One region of the Enterobacter sp. UPMP2061 genome, then DNA from elsewhere that is predicted to be linked to it. Evidence: predicted binding sites of a transcription regulator. Region 1 holds the regulator's gene; the other holds the start of a gene.
What was found. Region 1 encodes Fur, which represses iron uptake genes when iron is present. Its sites were predicted from a motif close to ATAATAATGAGAACNACTATCAA; they were not measured.
Positions count from the first base shown of each region.

Region 2: a site for Fur is predicted at 4,821-4,843, ahead of feoA (ferrous iron transporter A). Genes of this name have one in related genera too.

Region 1 covers NZ_JBSKJP010000001.1:416,250-423,137, forward strand. The annotation lists gene glnS (glutamine--tRNA ligase) at 1-468, shown strand, start outside; gene chiP (chitoporin ChiP) at 915-2,312, shown strand; gene chiQ (ChiQ/YbfN family lipoprotein) at 2,360-2,686, shown strand; gene fur (ferric iron uptake transcriptional regulator) at 2,829-3,275, opposite strand; gene fldA (flavodoxin FldA) at 3,567-4,097, opposite strand; gene ybfE (LexA regulated protein) at 4,253-4,540, opposite strand; gene ybfF (esterase) at 4,669-5,442, opposite strand; gene seqA (replication initiation negative regulator SeqA) at 5,626-6,171, shown strand; gene pgm (phosphoglucomutase (alpha-D-glucose-1,6-bisphosphate-dependent)) at 6,196-6,888, shown strand, end outside.
Region 2 covers NZ_JBSKJP010000008.1:59,481-66,368, reverse strand. The annotation lists gene nfuA (Fe-S biogenesis protein NfuA) at 1-420, opposite strand, end outside; gene gntX (DNA utilization protein GntX) at 482-1,162, opposite strand; gene bioH (pimeloyl-ACP methyl ester esterase BioH) at 1,199-1,981, shown strand; gene feoC ([Fe-S]-dependent transcriptional repressor FeoC) at 1,956-2,192, opposite strand; gene feoB (Fe(2+) transporter permease subunit FeoB) at 2,204-4,522, opposite strand; gene feoA (ferrous iron transporter A) at 4,553-4,780, opposite strand; gene ACWKXX_RS15725 (Tex family protein) at 5,100-6,888, opposite strand, start outside.

The DNA.
Region 1 (6,888 bases):
CAGTACAAGCGTCTGGTGCTGGGCAAAGAAGTGCGTCTGCGTAACGCCTATGTGATCAAAGCCGAGCGCGTAGAGAAAGATGCGGAAGGTAACATCACGACCATCTTCTGTACGTACGACGCAGAGACGCTGAGTAAAGATCCGGCGGATGGCCGTAAAGTGAAAGGTGTGATCCACTGGGTGAGCGCGCAGCATGCGCTGCCGGTTGAGATCCGTCTCTACGATCGTCTGTTCAGCGTACCTAACCCAGGTGCTGCGGAGGACTTCCTGGCGGTTATCAACCCTGAGTCGCTGATTATCAAGCAGGGGTATGCCGAGCCGTCTCTGAAAGCCGCTGAAGCCGGTAAAGCGTTCCAGTTTGAACGTGAGGGTTACTTCTGCCTGGACAGCCGTTACAGCACGGCGGAAAAACCGGTATTTAACCGTACCGTCGGTCTGCGTGATACCTGGACTAAGATCGGCGAATAATCACGCTGGCATGGTCAATGAGAAACAAACGCCGCATAATGCGGCGTTTTTTTATTTAACGATCATGTCGTTAAGCATCGGGATGATGAATTAAAGCCAACATTCCAGGTCAATGTGGTGCTACTTATTTTATTTAAAAAAGTTTGTTGTTTTCCAAAAACAGAAACGCTGAAAAATATATTCACAATATCAATGTTACTTACTGAAAATTAGCGTATTCCCCCGCCAGTACTTGCTTCCCGGTAAATGTTACAAAGCACTACGAAATATGTGCTCTTCGTCATAATCCTGACTTTTGCCTGATTAAAAGCATTGATAATTCGCGTCGCGAAAAATAACCTAAAGACGGTAGTTAATTCGAGGGTATTTCTGACTACCCCTGACCACTTGGTCTTTTCTGTTTTTCGCCGTTTAAGGCGTTTTAATTCGTCAAAGAGGAATAATCTATGCGTACGTTCAGTGGCAAACGTAGTGCGCTGGCGCTGGCTATCGCCGGTGTGACAGCAATGTCGGGCCTGGTGGTTGCGCCAGAGGCAAAAGCAGCAGGTTTCATCGAAGATTCCACCCTCACGGGCGGTATTTATTACTGGCAGCGTGAGCGTGACCGTAAAGACGTCACTGAAGATAAATACAAAACCAACCTTTCTCACTCGACCTGGAACGCTAACCTTGATTTCCAGTCGGGATATGCCGCCGATATGTTCGGGATCGATATTGCAGCGTTCACCGCAATTGAAATGGCCGAAAATGGCGACAGCGGCCATCCGAACGAAATTGCGTTCTCCTCCAGCAATAAAGCCTACGACGAAGACTGGTCCGGCGATAAAAGCGGAATCAGCCTGTATAAAGCGGCTGCAAAATTCAAATATGGTCCGGTCTGGGCGCGTGGAGGTTATATCCAGCCAACCGGCCAGACGCTGTTAGCACCGCACTGGAGCTTTATGCCAGGTACCTATCAGGGTGCGGAAGCCGGTGCTAATTTTGACTACGGCGATGCGGGGGCGTTGAGCTTCTCCTATATGTGGACCAACGAGTACAAAGCGCCGTGGCACATTGAGATGGACAAGTTCTATCAGAATGATAAAAAAACCAAAGTTGATTATCTCCACTCGCTGGGGGCGAAGTACGACTTCAAAAACGATCTGGTGCTGGAAGCTGCTTTTGGTCAGGCTGAAGGCTATATCGATCAGTACTTTGCTAAAGCCAGCTACAAATTTGATATCGCGGGTAGCCCGCTGAGCACCAGCTATCAGTTCTACGGTACGCGCGACAAAGTCAGTGATGGCAGCGTAAATGATATCTATGACGGCACCGCGTGGTTACAGGCGTTGACCTTCGGCTACAAGGTAGGTCAGGTTGATTTACGTCTGGAGGGAACATGGGTCAAGGCAGAAGGGCAGCAGGGCTACTTCCTGCAACGTATGACGCCAACCTACGCCTCTTCCAATGGTCGTCTGGATATCTGGTGGGATAACCGCTCTGACTTCAACGCCGACGGCGAAAAGGCGGTCTTCTTCGGCGCAATGTATGACCTGAAGAACTGGAACCTGCCTGGCTGGGCAGTGGGTGCGTCCTACGCGTACGCCTGGGACGCGAAGCCAGCAGATATGGCTACGCCAGACGCCTACTACGATCCGAATTACCGTCTGAAAGAGTCTTCATACAGTCTGGATGCGATTTACACCCTTCAGGAGGGCCGTGCGAAAGGCACGATGTTCAAACTGCACTTCACCCAGTATGACAACCACTCCGATATCCCGAGCTACGCGGGCGGTTACGGCAACATCTTCCAGGATGAACGTGACGTGAAATTCATGGTCATTGCGCCATTCACAATCTTCTGATGAATACGCAGGCGGGCGAAATCCCGCCTGCATGGAGACTGCATATGATGAAAAAAATGGTAATCGTTGCGCTGCTGGCATCGGGGCTGGTGGCGTGTGCGCAGGATCAGGCGCAGAAAGAAGACTCCCGTCTGAAGGAGGCGTATAGCGCCTGCATCAATACAGCACAAGGATCGCCAGAGAAGATTGAAGCCTGCCAGAGCGTGCTGAATGTGCTGAAAAAAGAGAAAGCGCATGAGCAGTTTGCGACGCAGGAAAATGTTCGCGTGATGGATTACCAGGCCTGTATCCAGGCGCGGAAAAGCGGTAACGATCAGGAAGTGGCGAAGCGTTGCGATAAGATCTGGGACGAGATTCGCAATAACAATAAATAAGTTGCTTTATGCCCGGTGGCGCTGCGCTTACCGGGCCTACAACGGTGTCACAGCCCGTAGGCCCGGTAAGCGCAGCGCCACCGGACTTTTTTCAGGCAAAAAAAAGCCAACCTTACGGCTGGCTCAGAGTATGAACACGATATTATTTCGCGTCGTGCGCGTGGTCGTCTTCGCGGCAATCGCCTTCAGCGCAGTGACCGTACAGGTACAGGCTGTGGTTGGTCAGGCGGATGCCATGACGGGCGGCGATTTCACGCTGGCGTGATTCAATGGAATCATCGCTAAATTCAATGACCTTGCCACAGTCGAGGCAGATCAGGTGATCGTGGTGATGCTGCTGAGTCAGCTCGAACACGGATTTACCGCCTTCGAAATTATGACGAGTAACAATGCCCGCGTCATCAAACTGGTTCAGCACACGATAGACGGTTGCCAGCCCAATCTCTTCACCCATATCGATAAGACGCTTATAAAGGTCTTCCGCACTGACATGGTGATTGTCTGGCCCCTGAAGCACTTCAAGGATTTTTAACCGAGGAAGCGTTACTTTCAGGCCAGCTTTCTTTAATGCGGTATTGTTGTCAGTCATGCGGAATCTGTCCTGTTGCTAAACGATTCACTTCAAAAGAAGAAGTGACAGAAAATGCACTTGGGATAATGCGTCTCATTATAGAACTGCCATGGCTAAATGAAAACTGCAAGTCTCAAGCAAAGTATGCTTATAAAAACGTGGTATCACCAACAAACTTGTTCGATGGCACCCACTTTTTACCAGGGGGATATTGTACAGGTCTGGGCGAAAAAGTTAAAAGTTTGTAGCAATTAATTTAATCGGTTTTACCTGGAAAACGGGCGCAACCGGAGTTGCGCCGCAGGGATATCAGGCGTTAAGGATATCGTCCAGGTTCAGCTCTTCACGAACCTGCTTAACCCATTTTTCTACACGCTCAGCGGTCAGCTCTGGCTGACGGTCTTCATCAATGGCCAGGCCAACGAAGTGATCGTCATCTGCCAGACCTTTGGACGCTTCGAAATGGTAACCCGCCGTTGGCCAGTGACCGACGATCGCCGCACCGCGTGGCTCAATGATGTCGCGAATAGTGCCCAGCGCATCACAGAAATACTCAGCATAGTCTTCCTGATCGCCACAGCCAAACAGGGCAACCAGCTTGCCGTTGAAGTCTACTTCTTCCAGCGTCGGGAAGAAATCGTCCCAGTCACACTGTGCTTCACCGTAGTACCAGGTCGGGATGCCCAGCAGCAGGATGTCATAGCCCTCGAGATCTTCTTTGCTGCTCTTGGCGATGTCATGCACATCAGCAACGTCTTTACCGAGCTGTTTTTGAATGTTTTTTGCGATATTTTCAGTATTGCCGGTATCACTGCCAAAGAAAATGCCGATGATTGCCATGAGTAAAATAACCTCTTGAAACTTAATGGTATGGTGGCGCAAATTGTCCACGGATAAGGGCAATAATAGCAGAACAGGCAACCCTGCGGAAACAGCTATCACGCAGGACTGCACTCTGTGCTACATGAAAAAGGTAATATTGGGGATTTTCTGACTCACGCCTTGCCGCGTAACGTCTCAAGCTGGGCGATCAGCATCTCTTCGATCAGTTCGCTGCGGCTGATGTTGCGCGCGTCAGCTAACTCGTTAAGCGCATCGACGGCATCGGCATTCAGCTTCAGTTCGACACGCTTAAGCCCACGATTTTTATCGCGTTTAAGCTGGTTGCGTTTATTGATACGCAGCTGTTCATCGCGCGAAAGCGGATTCGTTTTCGGTCGTCCCGGTCGACGCTCATTCGCGAACAGATCTAGTGTCGTACGGTCCGTTTGTTCTTTGGCCATGATTCTGAGACTTCGGGGGAAACACGCCGCCCTGCTAATGCCCGGGCGATAAGCGCGCCATCATACATCACCCAAATCCACACGCCAACGACTGGAAGCCCGTCGTCTTCCGGTCGCTGGCTTTTTAATCAATTCGCTGTATCAGTAAGATAGCGGCGAATGGCGCGCAGGACGGCATCCGGTTTTTCCGCGTGTACCCAGTGCCCGGCACCCGCAATAACGTGAGCGCGAGCCTGCGGGAATTGCGCCAGCAGCGTGTCACGGTATGCATCAGTGACGTAAGGGGAGTTGCCGCCGCGAATAAAAAGGGTAGGGTGCGGCCAGGCGGGGACGGTTTCCCAGCCCACAATATGCGAATACTGATCCCACAATACCGGGACGTTAAAGCGCCATTGTCCGTCAACAAACGATTTCAGCAGGAACTGGACCACGCCTTCCTCATCAAGATGCTCACGCATAACGGCAGCCGCCTGCTGGCGGGTTGCGACACCCGCTTCGGTGACCGCATTGATGGCGGCAAAAATCTCATCGTGACGGCGAACGTCGTAATTGACGGGCGCAACGTCGATGACCACCAGCCCGGAAATTCGCTCAGGGGCCAGCGCAGTGAGCGCCATCACCGCTTTGCCGCCCATTGAATGCCCGATAAGCGTCGCTTTCTGGATATTATTCGCATCGAGGGTGTCCCGCAGATCCTGCGCCATGGCTGCGTAGGTCATCTCCTCCGAGCGCCCAGAAAGACCGTGATTGCGCATATCAACCTGGAGGATCGCGTGATCGGCCACTAAATCGCGCGCAAGCACACCCAGATTATCCAGGCTACCAAACAGGCCGTGAACCAGTACGATGGGAGAATTATTGTTCGGCGATTGTGCAGTTTGCGCTCGGGTATTCAATTTCATGGCAAAGTTCTTTTTTTAGGTTTGTCAGGTTAGGGTATCATGTTGACCATTCTGCCGCCCGGGGGCAAGGATCCAGTTTAATCTGACTTTTGCCGCCAACCTGGTTTGACGCTATCCGCTGTTGGGATTTGACCTTATAATCTCAACGACTTGTATTCAGATAAGATATCGCACTGGATTAAGATGAAAACAATCGAAGTTGATGACGAACTCTATCAGTATATTGCCAGCCAGACGCGGCATATTGGGGAGAGCGCGTCCGACATTTTACGGCGCATGCTCAAAATTTCCGCCGCCTCACAGCCCACTCCTGTCACTAAAGATGTCGTGTCTCAGCCGAGCGTTGTTGCACAAGTAAAACCTGCCGTCATGCCGGCAAAAGACAAAGTGCGAGCGATGCGCGAGCTGCTGCTGTCCGATGAATATGCCGAGCAGAAAAAGGCGGTTAACCGCTTTATGCTGGTGCTGTCTACACTTTACTCACTGGATAACAACGCATTTGCAGAAGCGACAGAGTCGCTGCACGGTCGCACGCGCGTTTACTTCGCAGGCGACGAGCAGACCCTGCTGCAAAATGGCAACCAAACCAAACCCAAACACGTTCCCGGTACACCATACTGGGTGATCACCAACACCAATACGGGCCGTAAGTGCAGCATGATCGAACATATCATGCAGTCCATGCAGTTCCCGGCGGAATTGATCGAAAAGGTTTGCGGTACAATTTAACCCTTGCATCAGAAGGACCAGGCAATGGCAAATCACAGCCGTGCAGGACAACCTGCACAACAACGCGATTTGATTAACGTCGCTCAACTGACCGCGCAGTACTACGTGCTGAAGCCGGTGGTGGGCAACGCAGAACACGCAGTGAAGTTTGGTACATCTGGCCACCGCGGTAGTGCGGCGCGCCACAGCTTTAACGAACCGCACATTCTGGCCATTGCTCAGGCCATCGCGGAAGAGCGCGCCAAAAATGGCGTCACCGGTCCGTGCTATGTAGGGAAAGATACCCACGCCCTGTCTGAACCTGCTTTTATCTCCGTGCTGGAAGTGCTGGCGGCGAACGGCGTAGACGTGATTGTTCAGGAGAACAACGGTTTTACGCCAACGCCAGCGGTTTCTAACGCTATTCTGGTACACAACAAAAAAGGTGGCGCGCAGGCTGACGGCATTGTGATCACCCCGTCCCACAACCCACCGGAAGATGGCGGCATCAAGTACAACCCACCTAACGGTGGCCCGGCGGATACCAACGTCACGAAAGTGGTGGAAGATCGTGCCAACGCGTTACTGGCTAACGGTCTGAACGGTGTGAAACGCATCTCGCTGGATGAAGCCATGGCCTCCGGCCACGTGAAAGAGCAGGATCTGGTGCAGCCGTTCGTGGAAGGGCTGGCGGATATCGTCGATATGGCCGCTATCCAGAAAGCCGGTCTGAAGCTG
Region 2 (6,888 bases), on a different contig from region 1:
CAGACCATCTTCGGTGATTTCCATCAGGGAAACACGTCCCCCGTGGCCGGCCAGCTGCGGGTTGATCTGCGATTGCAGCAGATATTCCACACGCTCCATCAGCGGGGCATCGTCAGAGACTTTACGCATCTTCGCGTTTGGCGCCTTCAGCGTCAGCTGAGAACCCAGCTGGTCAGTGACGAAATCAATCTCCGCATCTTCAAGATACGGCGCGCTCAGCTCATCAACGTACGCGGTGAGCTGTTCAAATTTAAGGGCAGTGTCAGTTGCTTCCACAGCATCCGGAGGACAATAAGAGACACCACATTCTGCATTCGGAGTGCCTGGATTGATCACAAACACGCGGATCTGCGTCCCTTCTTCCTGATTTGCCAGCAGTTTGGCAAAGTGCGCTTGTGCAGAATCGGAAATACGGATCATAGCTTTGGCCTAATAGTTGACTAAATTACCTGGGTATAATCATACGCCCATTGAAGAAGGGCTACAAGGTACGGCACAGACACCATACCTGAACTGACGCGGCGCCGCTTTGCAAAAGCAGTCGGGAAAGTTCAGCCACGGTACTGCCCGTGGTGACGACATCATCCACAATCGCGATATGGAGGCCGTTGACCGGCAATTCAAGGCGAAAGGCGTTTTTCAGGTTCCTTTTGCGCGACCGGGCGTTGAGCCGGTGCTGAACGGCAGTGGCATGAGTACGTTTCAGCGCAGAGGCTGGGTACCGGCAACCCAGCCAGTGGGCGAGCGGACGGCACAGCAGGTCGCTCTGATTGTATCCCCGCCGCCAGTGCCGACGCTGAAACAGTGGCACGTTCACAAGCGTGTCGACCGGCGGCAGCCCGCGCGTTCTTCGCGCCTGTAATACCGCCAGTAACAACAGGCGTGCCAGGGGCTGCGCCAGTGCAGTCTGGCTGGAAAACTTAAACTGATGAACCAGACGACTCAGCGGCAAAACGTAATCATCTACCGCCACCAGCGCGCTCCACGGCGGCGCTTTTTTCAGGCAACGGCCGCAGGGGAGCGTCTGGCTTACGGCAGGCAAGCCGCATTGCGGACAGCCCTTCAGGTAACCCAGCGCTCGCGTGCAAACGGAACAGACGCCCCACGCGCTCATCGCAAGTGGCATTCGGCATAGCCAGCACAAGCCGGGCACTGTTAGCATACGCAACCTCCATGTGAAAAAAGAGAACGTTAACTGATGAAGACGCTGTGGTGGCAGACCGTTGGGACGGGAAATTGTCATCTTGTGCTGCTGCACGGATGGGGACTGAACGCCGAAGTGTGGCGTTGCATAAGTGAGGAACTGGCCTCGCAATTCACGGTACACCTGGTGGATCTACCGGGCTATGGACGTAGCCACGGCTACGGCGCGATGACGCTCGACGACATGGCGGAGCAGGTTCTGGAGGCGACGCCGCAAAAAGCCGTCTGGCTCGGCTGGAGCCTGGGCGGGCTGGTGGCAAGCCAGATTGCGCTGCGCCATCCTGAACGGGTCCAGGCGCTGGTGACCGTGGCCTCATCACCCTGTTTCAGCGCCCGCGAGGCGTGGCCGGGCATCAAACCTGAGGTGCTGGCCGGGTTCCAGCATCAGCTGAGCGAAGACTTCCAGCGGACGGTGGAGCGTTTCCTGGCATTACAGACGATGGGAACAGAAACCGCCCGTCAGGATGCGCGGACGCTGAAGCAGACGGTGCTTTCTCTGCCGATGCCGGAGGTTGAGGTGCTGAACGGAGGGCTGGAAATCCTGAAAACGGCCGATCTGCGCGAGCCGCTGGCGTCGTTAACGGTGCCGCATCTGCGTATTTATGGCTATCTGGATGGACTGGTTCCGCGCAAGGTGGTTCCGCTGCTGGATGCGCTGTGGCCGGAGAGTAAATCAATGGTGGTTGCCAAAGCGGCACATGCGCCGTTCATCTCTCATCCTGCTGAGTTTTGTTCGGCGCTGTCCGGTTTTATCAGCGAAGCGTCCACCACTCCCTGAGACAGGCTTTACCTTCAGGACAACTCTTACAACTGCCGGACAGACAACCGTCCGGCTCTTCCTGAATGCGCACGGCTTTCCCCATGGCCTCCAGCCTTTCCAGCATGGCATCGATCATCGGCTGCGGCGTATGCAGGCTGAGGCTGAGCTGCTTCGCCTCCATTCGCCCCTGTAACGCCAGTAAGTCACGAACCTGAATCAACGATGCCATCTTTTTTCCCCTCAGTGACAGTCGCCCGCAGGGCTGCTACAGCAGGTCGTCGGGGTTTTGCGCGTTGCCAGCAGGTTAACGTCAACGCGGCTACGCGCCCGGCGCAGCAGGCCAATCACCATCACGTTAAACAGGATCACCGCGAGGATACAGACCAGGCTGTAGCGCGGATGCTGGCTGTAATTGACGGCCTGATAAAACACGGTCGCCAGCGAGTAGGCAATGTTCAGCCCCCACAGAATGGAGAAGCCCATCCAGCCGCGGCTGGACTCACGGGCAATGGCGCCCATGACCGAGATGCACGGAATATAGAGCAGGACGAAGATCAGGTAGCTGTAGGCCGCCGACGCGCTGCCAAATTTCTGGCCCATCACGCCCATTGCTCCGGTCGCCATTTCGCCGTCGCCTTTGCTGGCTTCAATCGGGTTCGCCAGTACGCTCAGGCTGAAGGTGTCTTTCAGGCTCTGCCAGGTTTCTTCCACCGCGCCAAGCAGTTCATCGCCGAGGTTGAACGCTGCCGGATTAAACTCCTCTTCCTGGATGTTTTCCGCGGTGTAAAGCGTGTTCAGGGTGCCGACAACCACCTCTTTTGCCATCGCGCCGGTGAACAGGCCCACGGTTGCCTGCCAGTTGTCTTCCTGAACGCCAATCGGTTTGAAGACCGGCGTAATGATCCGGCTGACGGAGGCCAGGGCAGAGTCATTAATGTTGTCCGCGGCCTGGCCGCTCAGAGTGAAGCTGTTCAGGGCGCTCAGGAAAATGCTGACCACCACAATCACCTTACCGGCGCGCAGAACGAAGCCCTTCAGGCGCTGCCATGTCTGAATAATCAGGCTTTTCAGATGCGGAACGTGATAAACCGGCAGTTCCATCACGAACGGCGACGCTTCGCCACGCATGATGGTGTGCTTCAGCATCAGGCCGGTGAGAATAGCCATCACGATACCCAGCACATACAGGGAGAAGACGGCCAGCGCTCCTTCCTGACCAAAGAACGCCGCGGCAAAGACCGCGAAGATCGCCAGCCGCGCGCCGCAGGACATGAACGGCGCCATCATGATGGTCATCAGGCGTTCGCGCGGGGCATCCAGCGTACGCGCGCCCATGACTGACGGCACGTTACAGCCAAAGCCGACAATCAGCGGCACGAAGGATTTGCCCGGCAGCCCCAGCGCCTGCATCAGGCGGTCCATCACGAAGGCGGCGCGCGCCATGTAACCGGAATCCTCAAGGAAGGAGAGGAACAGGTACATCATGCCGATCTGCGGCACCAGCGGCAGGACGGTATTGATCCCGCCGCCGATCCCCTGCGCAAGGAAGATGGTCAACCATTCCGGGAAGTGGAGGGTGTAGCCCAGCCACTGAATACCGTGCACGAAGATAGCGACAGAGCCGCCATCAAAGATAGGTTGTAATGCACCGCCGATGTTAATGGCGAGCAGGAACATCACATACATCACCAGTAAAAAGATCGGTAAACCGAGGAAGCGGTTGAGCACAATTTTATCCACGGCGGCGGTGAAGCGGCTGGGTTCAGCGGTTAATGCATTGCTGACCACGTCACAGATAGCGGCGATGGCCTGATAGCGCGCATCCGCAATGTGCAGGGCCGGGTCATCCAGCTCGTCGCTAAGGCGAGCCTGTGCGACATCCAGCTTATCCGCCGCATCGCCTGCGTAGGCGCGGCTGTAGATATCGCCTTCCAGCATTTGCAGGCCAAGCCACAGACGTTGTCTGGCGGGCATGCTGTTATCCATCTCCTGCGCCAGCTGCCCGGCTTCGCGCAGCAGCGGCTGGGCGTAGTGCACCAGTTCGACGTCGGCATTGCCCGTGTGGCGGTCAATCGCCAGCTTCAGGGCGTCAATGCCGCGAGCGCGGGTGGAAACCAGCGGAACCACCGGGCAGCCCAGACGGGCGGAGAGGGCATCGACGTCGATGCGCAGCTTTTGCTTCTCCGCGATGTCGAGCATGTTAAGCGCCACGATGCAGGGAATACCCAGCTCCAGCAGCTGTAACGTGAGATACAGATTTCGTTCGAGGTTAGAGGCATCCACCACGTTGATAAGCAGATCCGCGTCGCCGCTCAGAATATAGTGGCAGGCAATTTGCTCATCGAGAGAGGTCTGGGATGAAATCGTGGTGAGGGAATAGGTCCCCGGTAAATCAACCAGCGTGACCTGATTATCTGTCGTGGTGAACTGGCCTTCTTTGCGTTCAACCGTCACGCCTGCCCAATTTCCCACACGCTGGCGTGCGCCAGTTAACTGATTAAATAAGGTTGTCTTGCCGGAATTAGGATTGCCAATTAAGCCAATAGTTAATTTTTTCATTGTAGTAGACTCACTGAAACCGCTGGCTTGTTAACGGGATAAAGATTCAATTTCAATTAATGCGAGATCTTTTTTACGCAGAACCAGATTAACGCGTCGGGTTTCGATATGAACTGGATCGCCCAACGGCGCAACGCGCACAACCTGGAATGATGAGCCGGGTAGCATGCCCAGTGACAGGAGCTTCTGCCGATAGGCCGGGCTTATCTCACGGGTAAAACCGATAATTTTCCACGCACTGTCTGGAGTGAATTGCATAGCGCCTGATTCCACGATAGGTTAAATAATCTACACTGCGATGATAATGAGAATAGTTTTTATCAGCAATAATAAAAATGTGACGGGATGTTGTTAATCGTATTAATTTGCGGTCTGCTTGACCTTGCTCAATATTTTCGAAATTGAGGTGAAAATAAAAAGAGGGCTATTTGTTAATGAGGTGATAATTCGTGGTTTAAATATGGATACAACATATTTATTTTAATTCCCTGCGGCCTGCTTGCCGGGCGGCACTGCGTTTGCCCGGCCTACAAAACCGTAGGCCCGGTAAGCGTCGCGCCACCGGGCATTTGCAGCATTAGCGTTTCTTACCCATCGCCGCTGCCAGCGCATCCATCATCGCGCTGTTGCCCGCCGTCTGTGCGTCACGTCCGCGTGGCTTCGCGGCTTTCGCTGCCGGACGCTGCTGTTCACGGCCACCGCCATTACCGCCACGGCGTGCGTTAGTGTCGCCCGGCTGCTCGTCCAGACGCATGGTCAGGGCAATACGCTTGCGCTGGAGATCCACTTCCAGCACTTTCACCTTCACGATGTCGCCCGCTTTGACCACGGTGTGCGGATCTTCAACGAACTTGTCGGCGAGGGAAGAGATATGCACCAGACCATCCTGATGCACGCCGATATCCACAAACGCGCCAAAGTTGGTGACGTTGGTTACCGCCCCCTCCAGCACCATGCCCGGCAGCAGGTCGTTCATGGTTTCTACGCCCTCAGCAAAGGTCGCGGTTTTAAACTCAGGACGCGGATCGCGGCCCGGTTTTTCCAGCTCTTTGATGATGTCAGTGACCGTCGGCACGCCGAACTGTTCGTCGGTGAAATCCACCGCTTTCAGGTTACGCAGCGCGCTGCTGTCGCCCATCAGGTCTTTCAGCGCTTGCCGGGTGGCGGCCAGGATGCGCTCAACAACAGGGTACGCTTCCGGGTGAACGGTAGAGGCATCCAGCGGGTTATCGCCGTGGTTGATGCGCAGGAAGCCCGCGCACTGCTCAAATGCTTTCGGCCCCAGACGGCTCACCTTCAGCAACTGCTGGCGGTTCTGGAACTGACCGTTCTCATCACGCCAGGCGACGATATTCTGCGCCATCATACGGGTCAGGCCCGCCACGCGGGTCAGCAGGGGAACGGAAGCGGTGTTCAGGTCCACGCCGACGGCGTTAACGCAGTCTTCCACTACCGCATCCAGCTTACGCGCCAGCTGCGTCTGGCTCACGTCGTGCTGATACTGGCCCACGCCGATGGATTTCGGGTCAATCTTCACCAGCTCCGCCAGCGGATCCTGTAAACGACGGGCGATAGAGACCGCGCCGCGCAGGGAAACGTCCAGATCCGGGAACTCCTGCGCTGCCAGTTCCGAGGCGGAATAGACAGATGCCCCCGCTTCACTGACGATCACTTTCTGCGCCGTCACTTTCGGGAACTGCTTCTGCACGTCGAGATAGAAACGTTCAGTTTCGCGGGACGCCGTACCGTTACCGATGGCAACCAGCTCAACGTTGTACTTCTCGCACAGCGCGGCGGCGACGACAGCCGCTTTCGCTGCCTGACCGGTGTGCGGGTAAATGGTGTCGGTGGCAACCAGCTTGCCGGTGCCGTCAACCACGGCCACCTTCACGCCGGTACGCAGACCCGGATCGAGACCCATGGTGGCGCGCAGGCCAGCTGGCGCCGCCATCAGCAGGTCGTGCAGGTTACGGGCGAAGACGTTGATCGCTTCGTCTTCGGCGCGCTCGCGCACGGTGCCCATCAGCTCGGTTTCGAGGTGCATCAGCACCTTGATGCGCCAGGTCCAGCTCACCACGCCTTTGCGCCAGCTGTCCGCCGGGGCGTTGTTCAGGCGCAGGCCCAGATGGTCGATAATGATCTGCTCGCAGTGGCTCTCTTTTGGCGGCTCGTCAAACTGTGGATCGGCATTCAGGGAGAGTTGCAGCACGCCTTCGTTACGGCCGCGGAACATCGCCAGCGCGCGGTGAGACGGCGCGGTAGAAATGGGTTCGTGGTGATCGAAGTAGTCGCGGAATTTCGCGCCTTCTTCCTCTTTGCCGGACACCACGGTGGAGACGATATGCGCGTTCTTCCACAGGTAATCA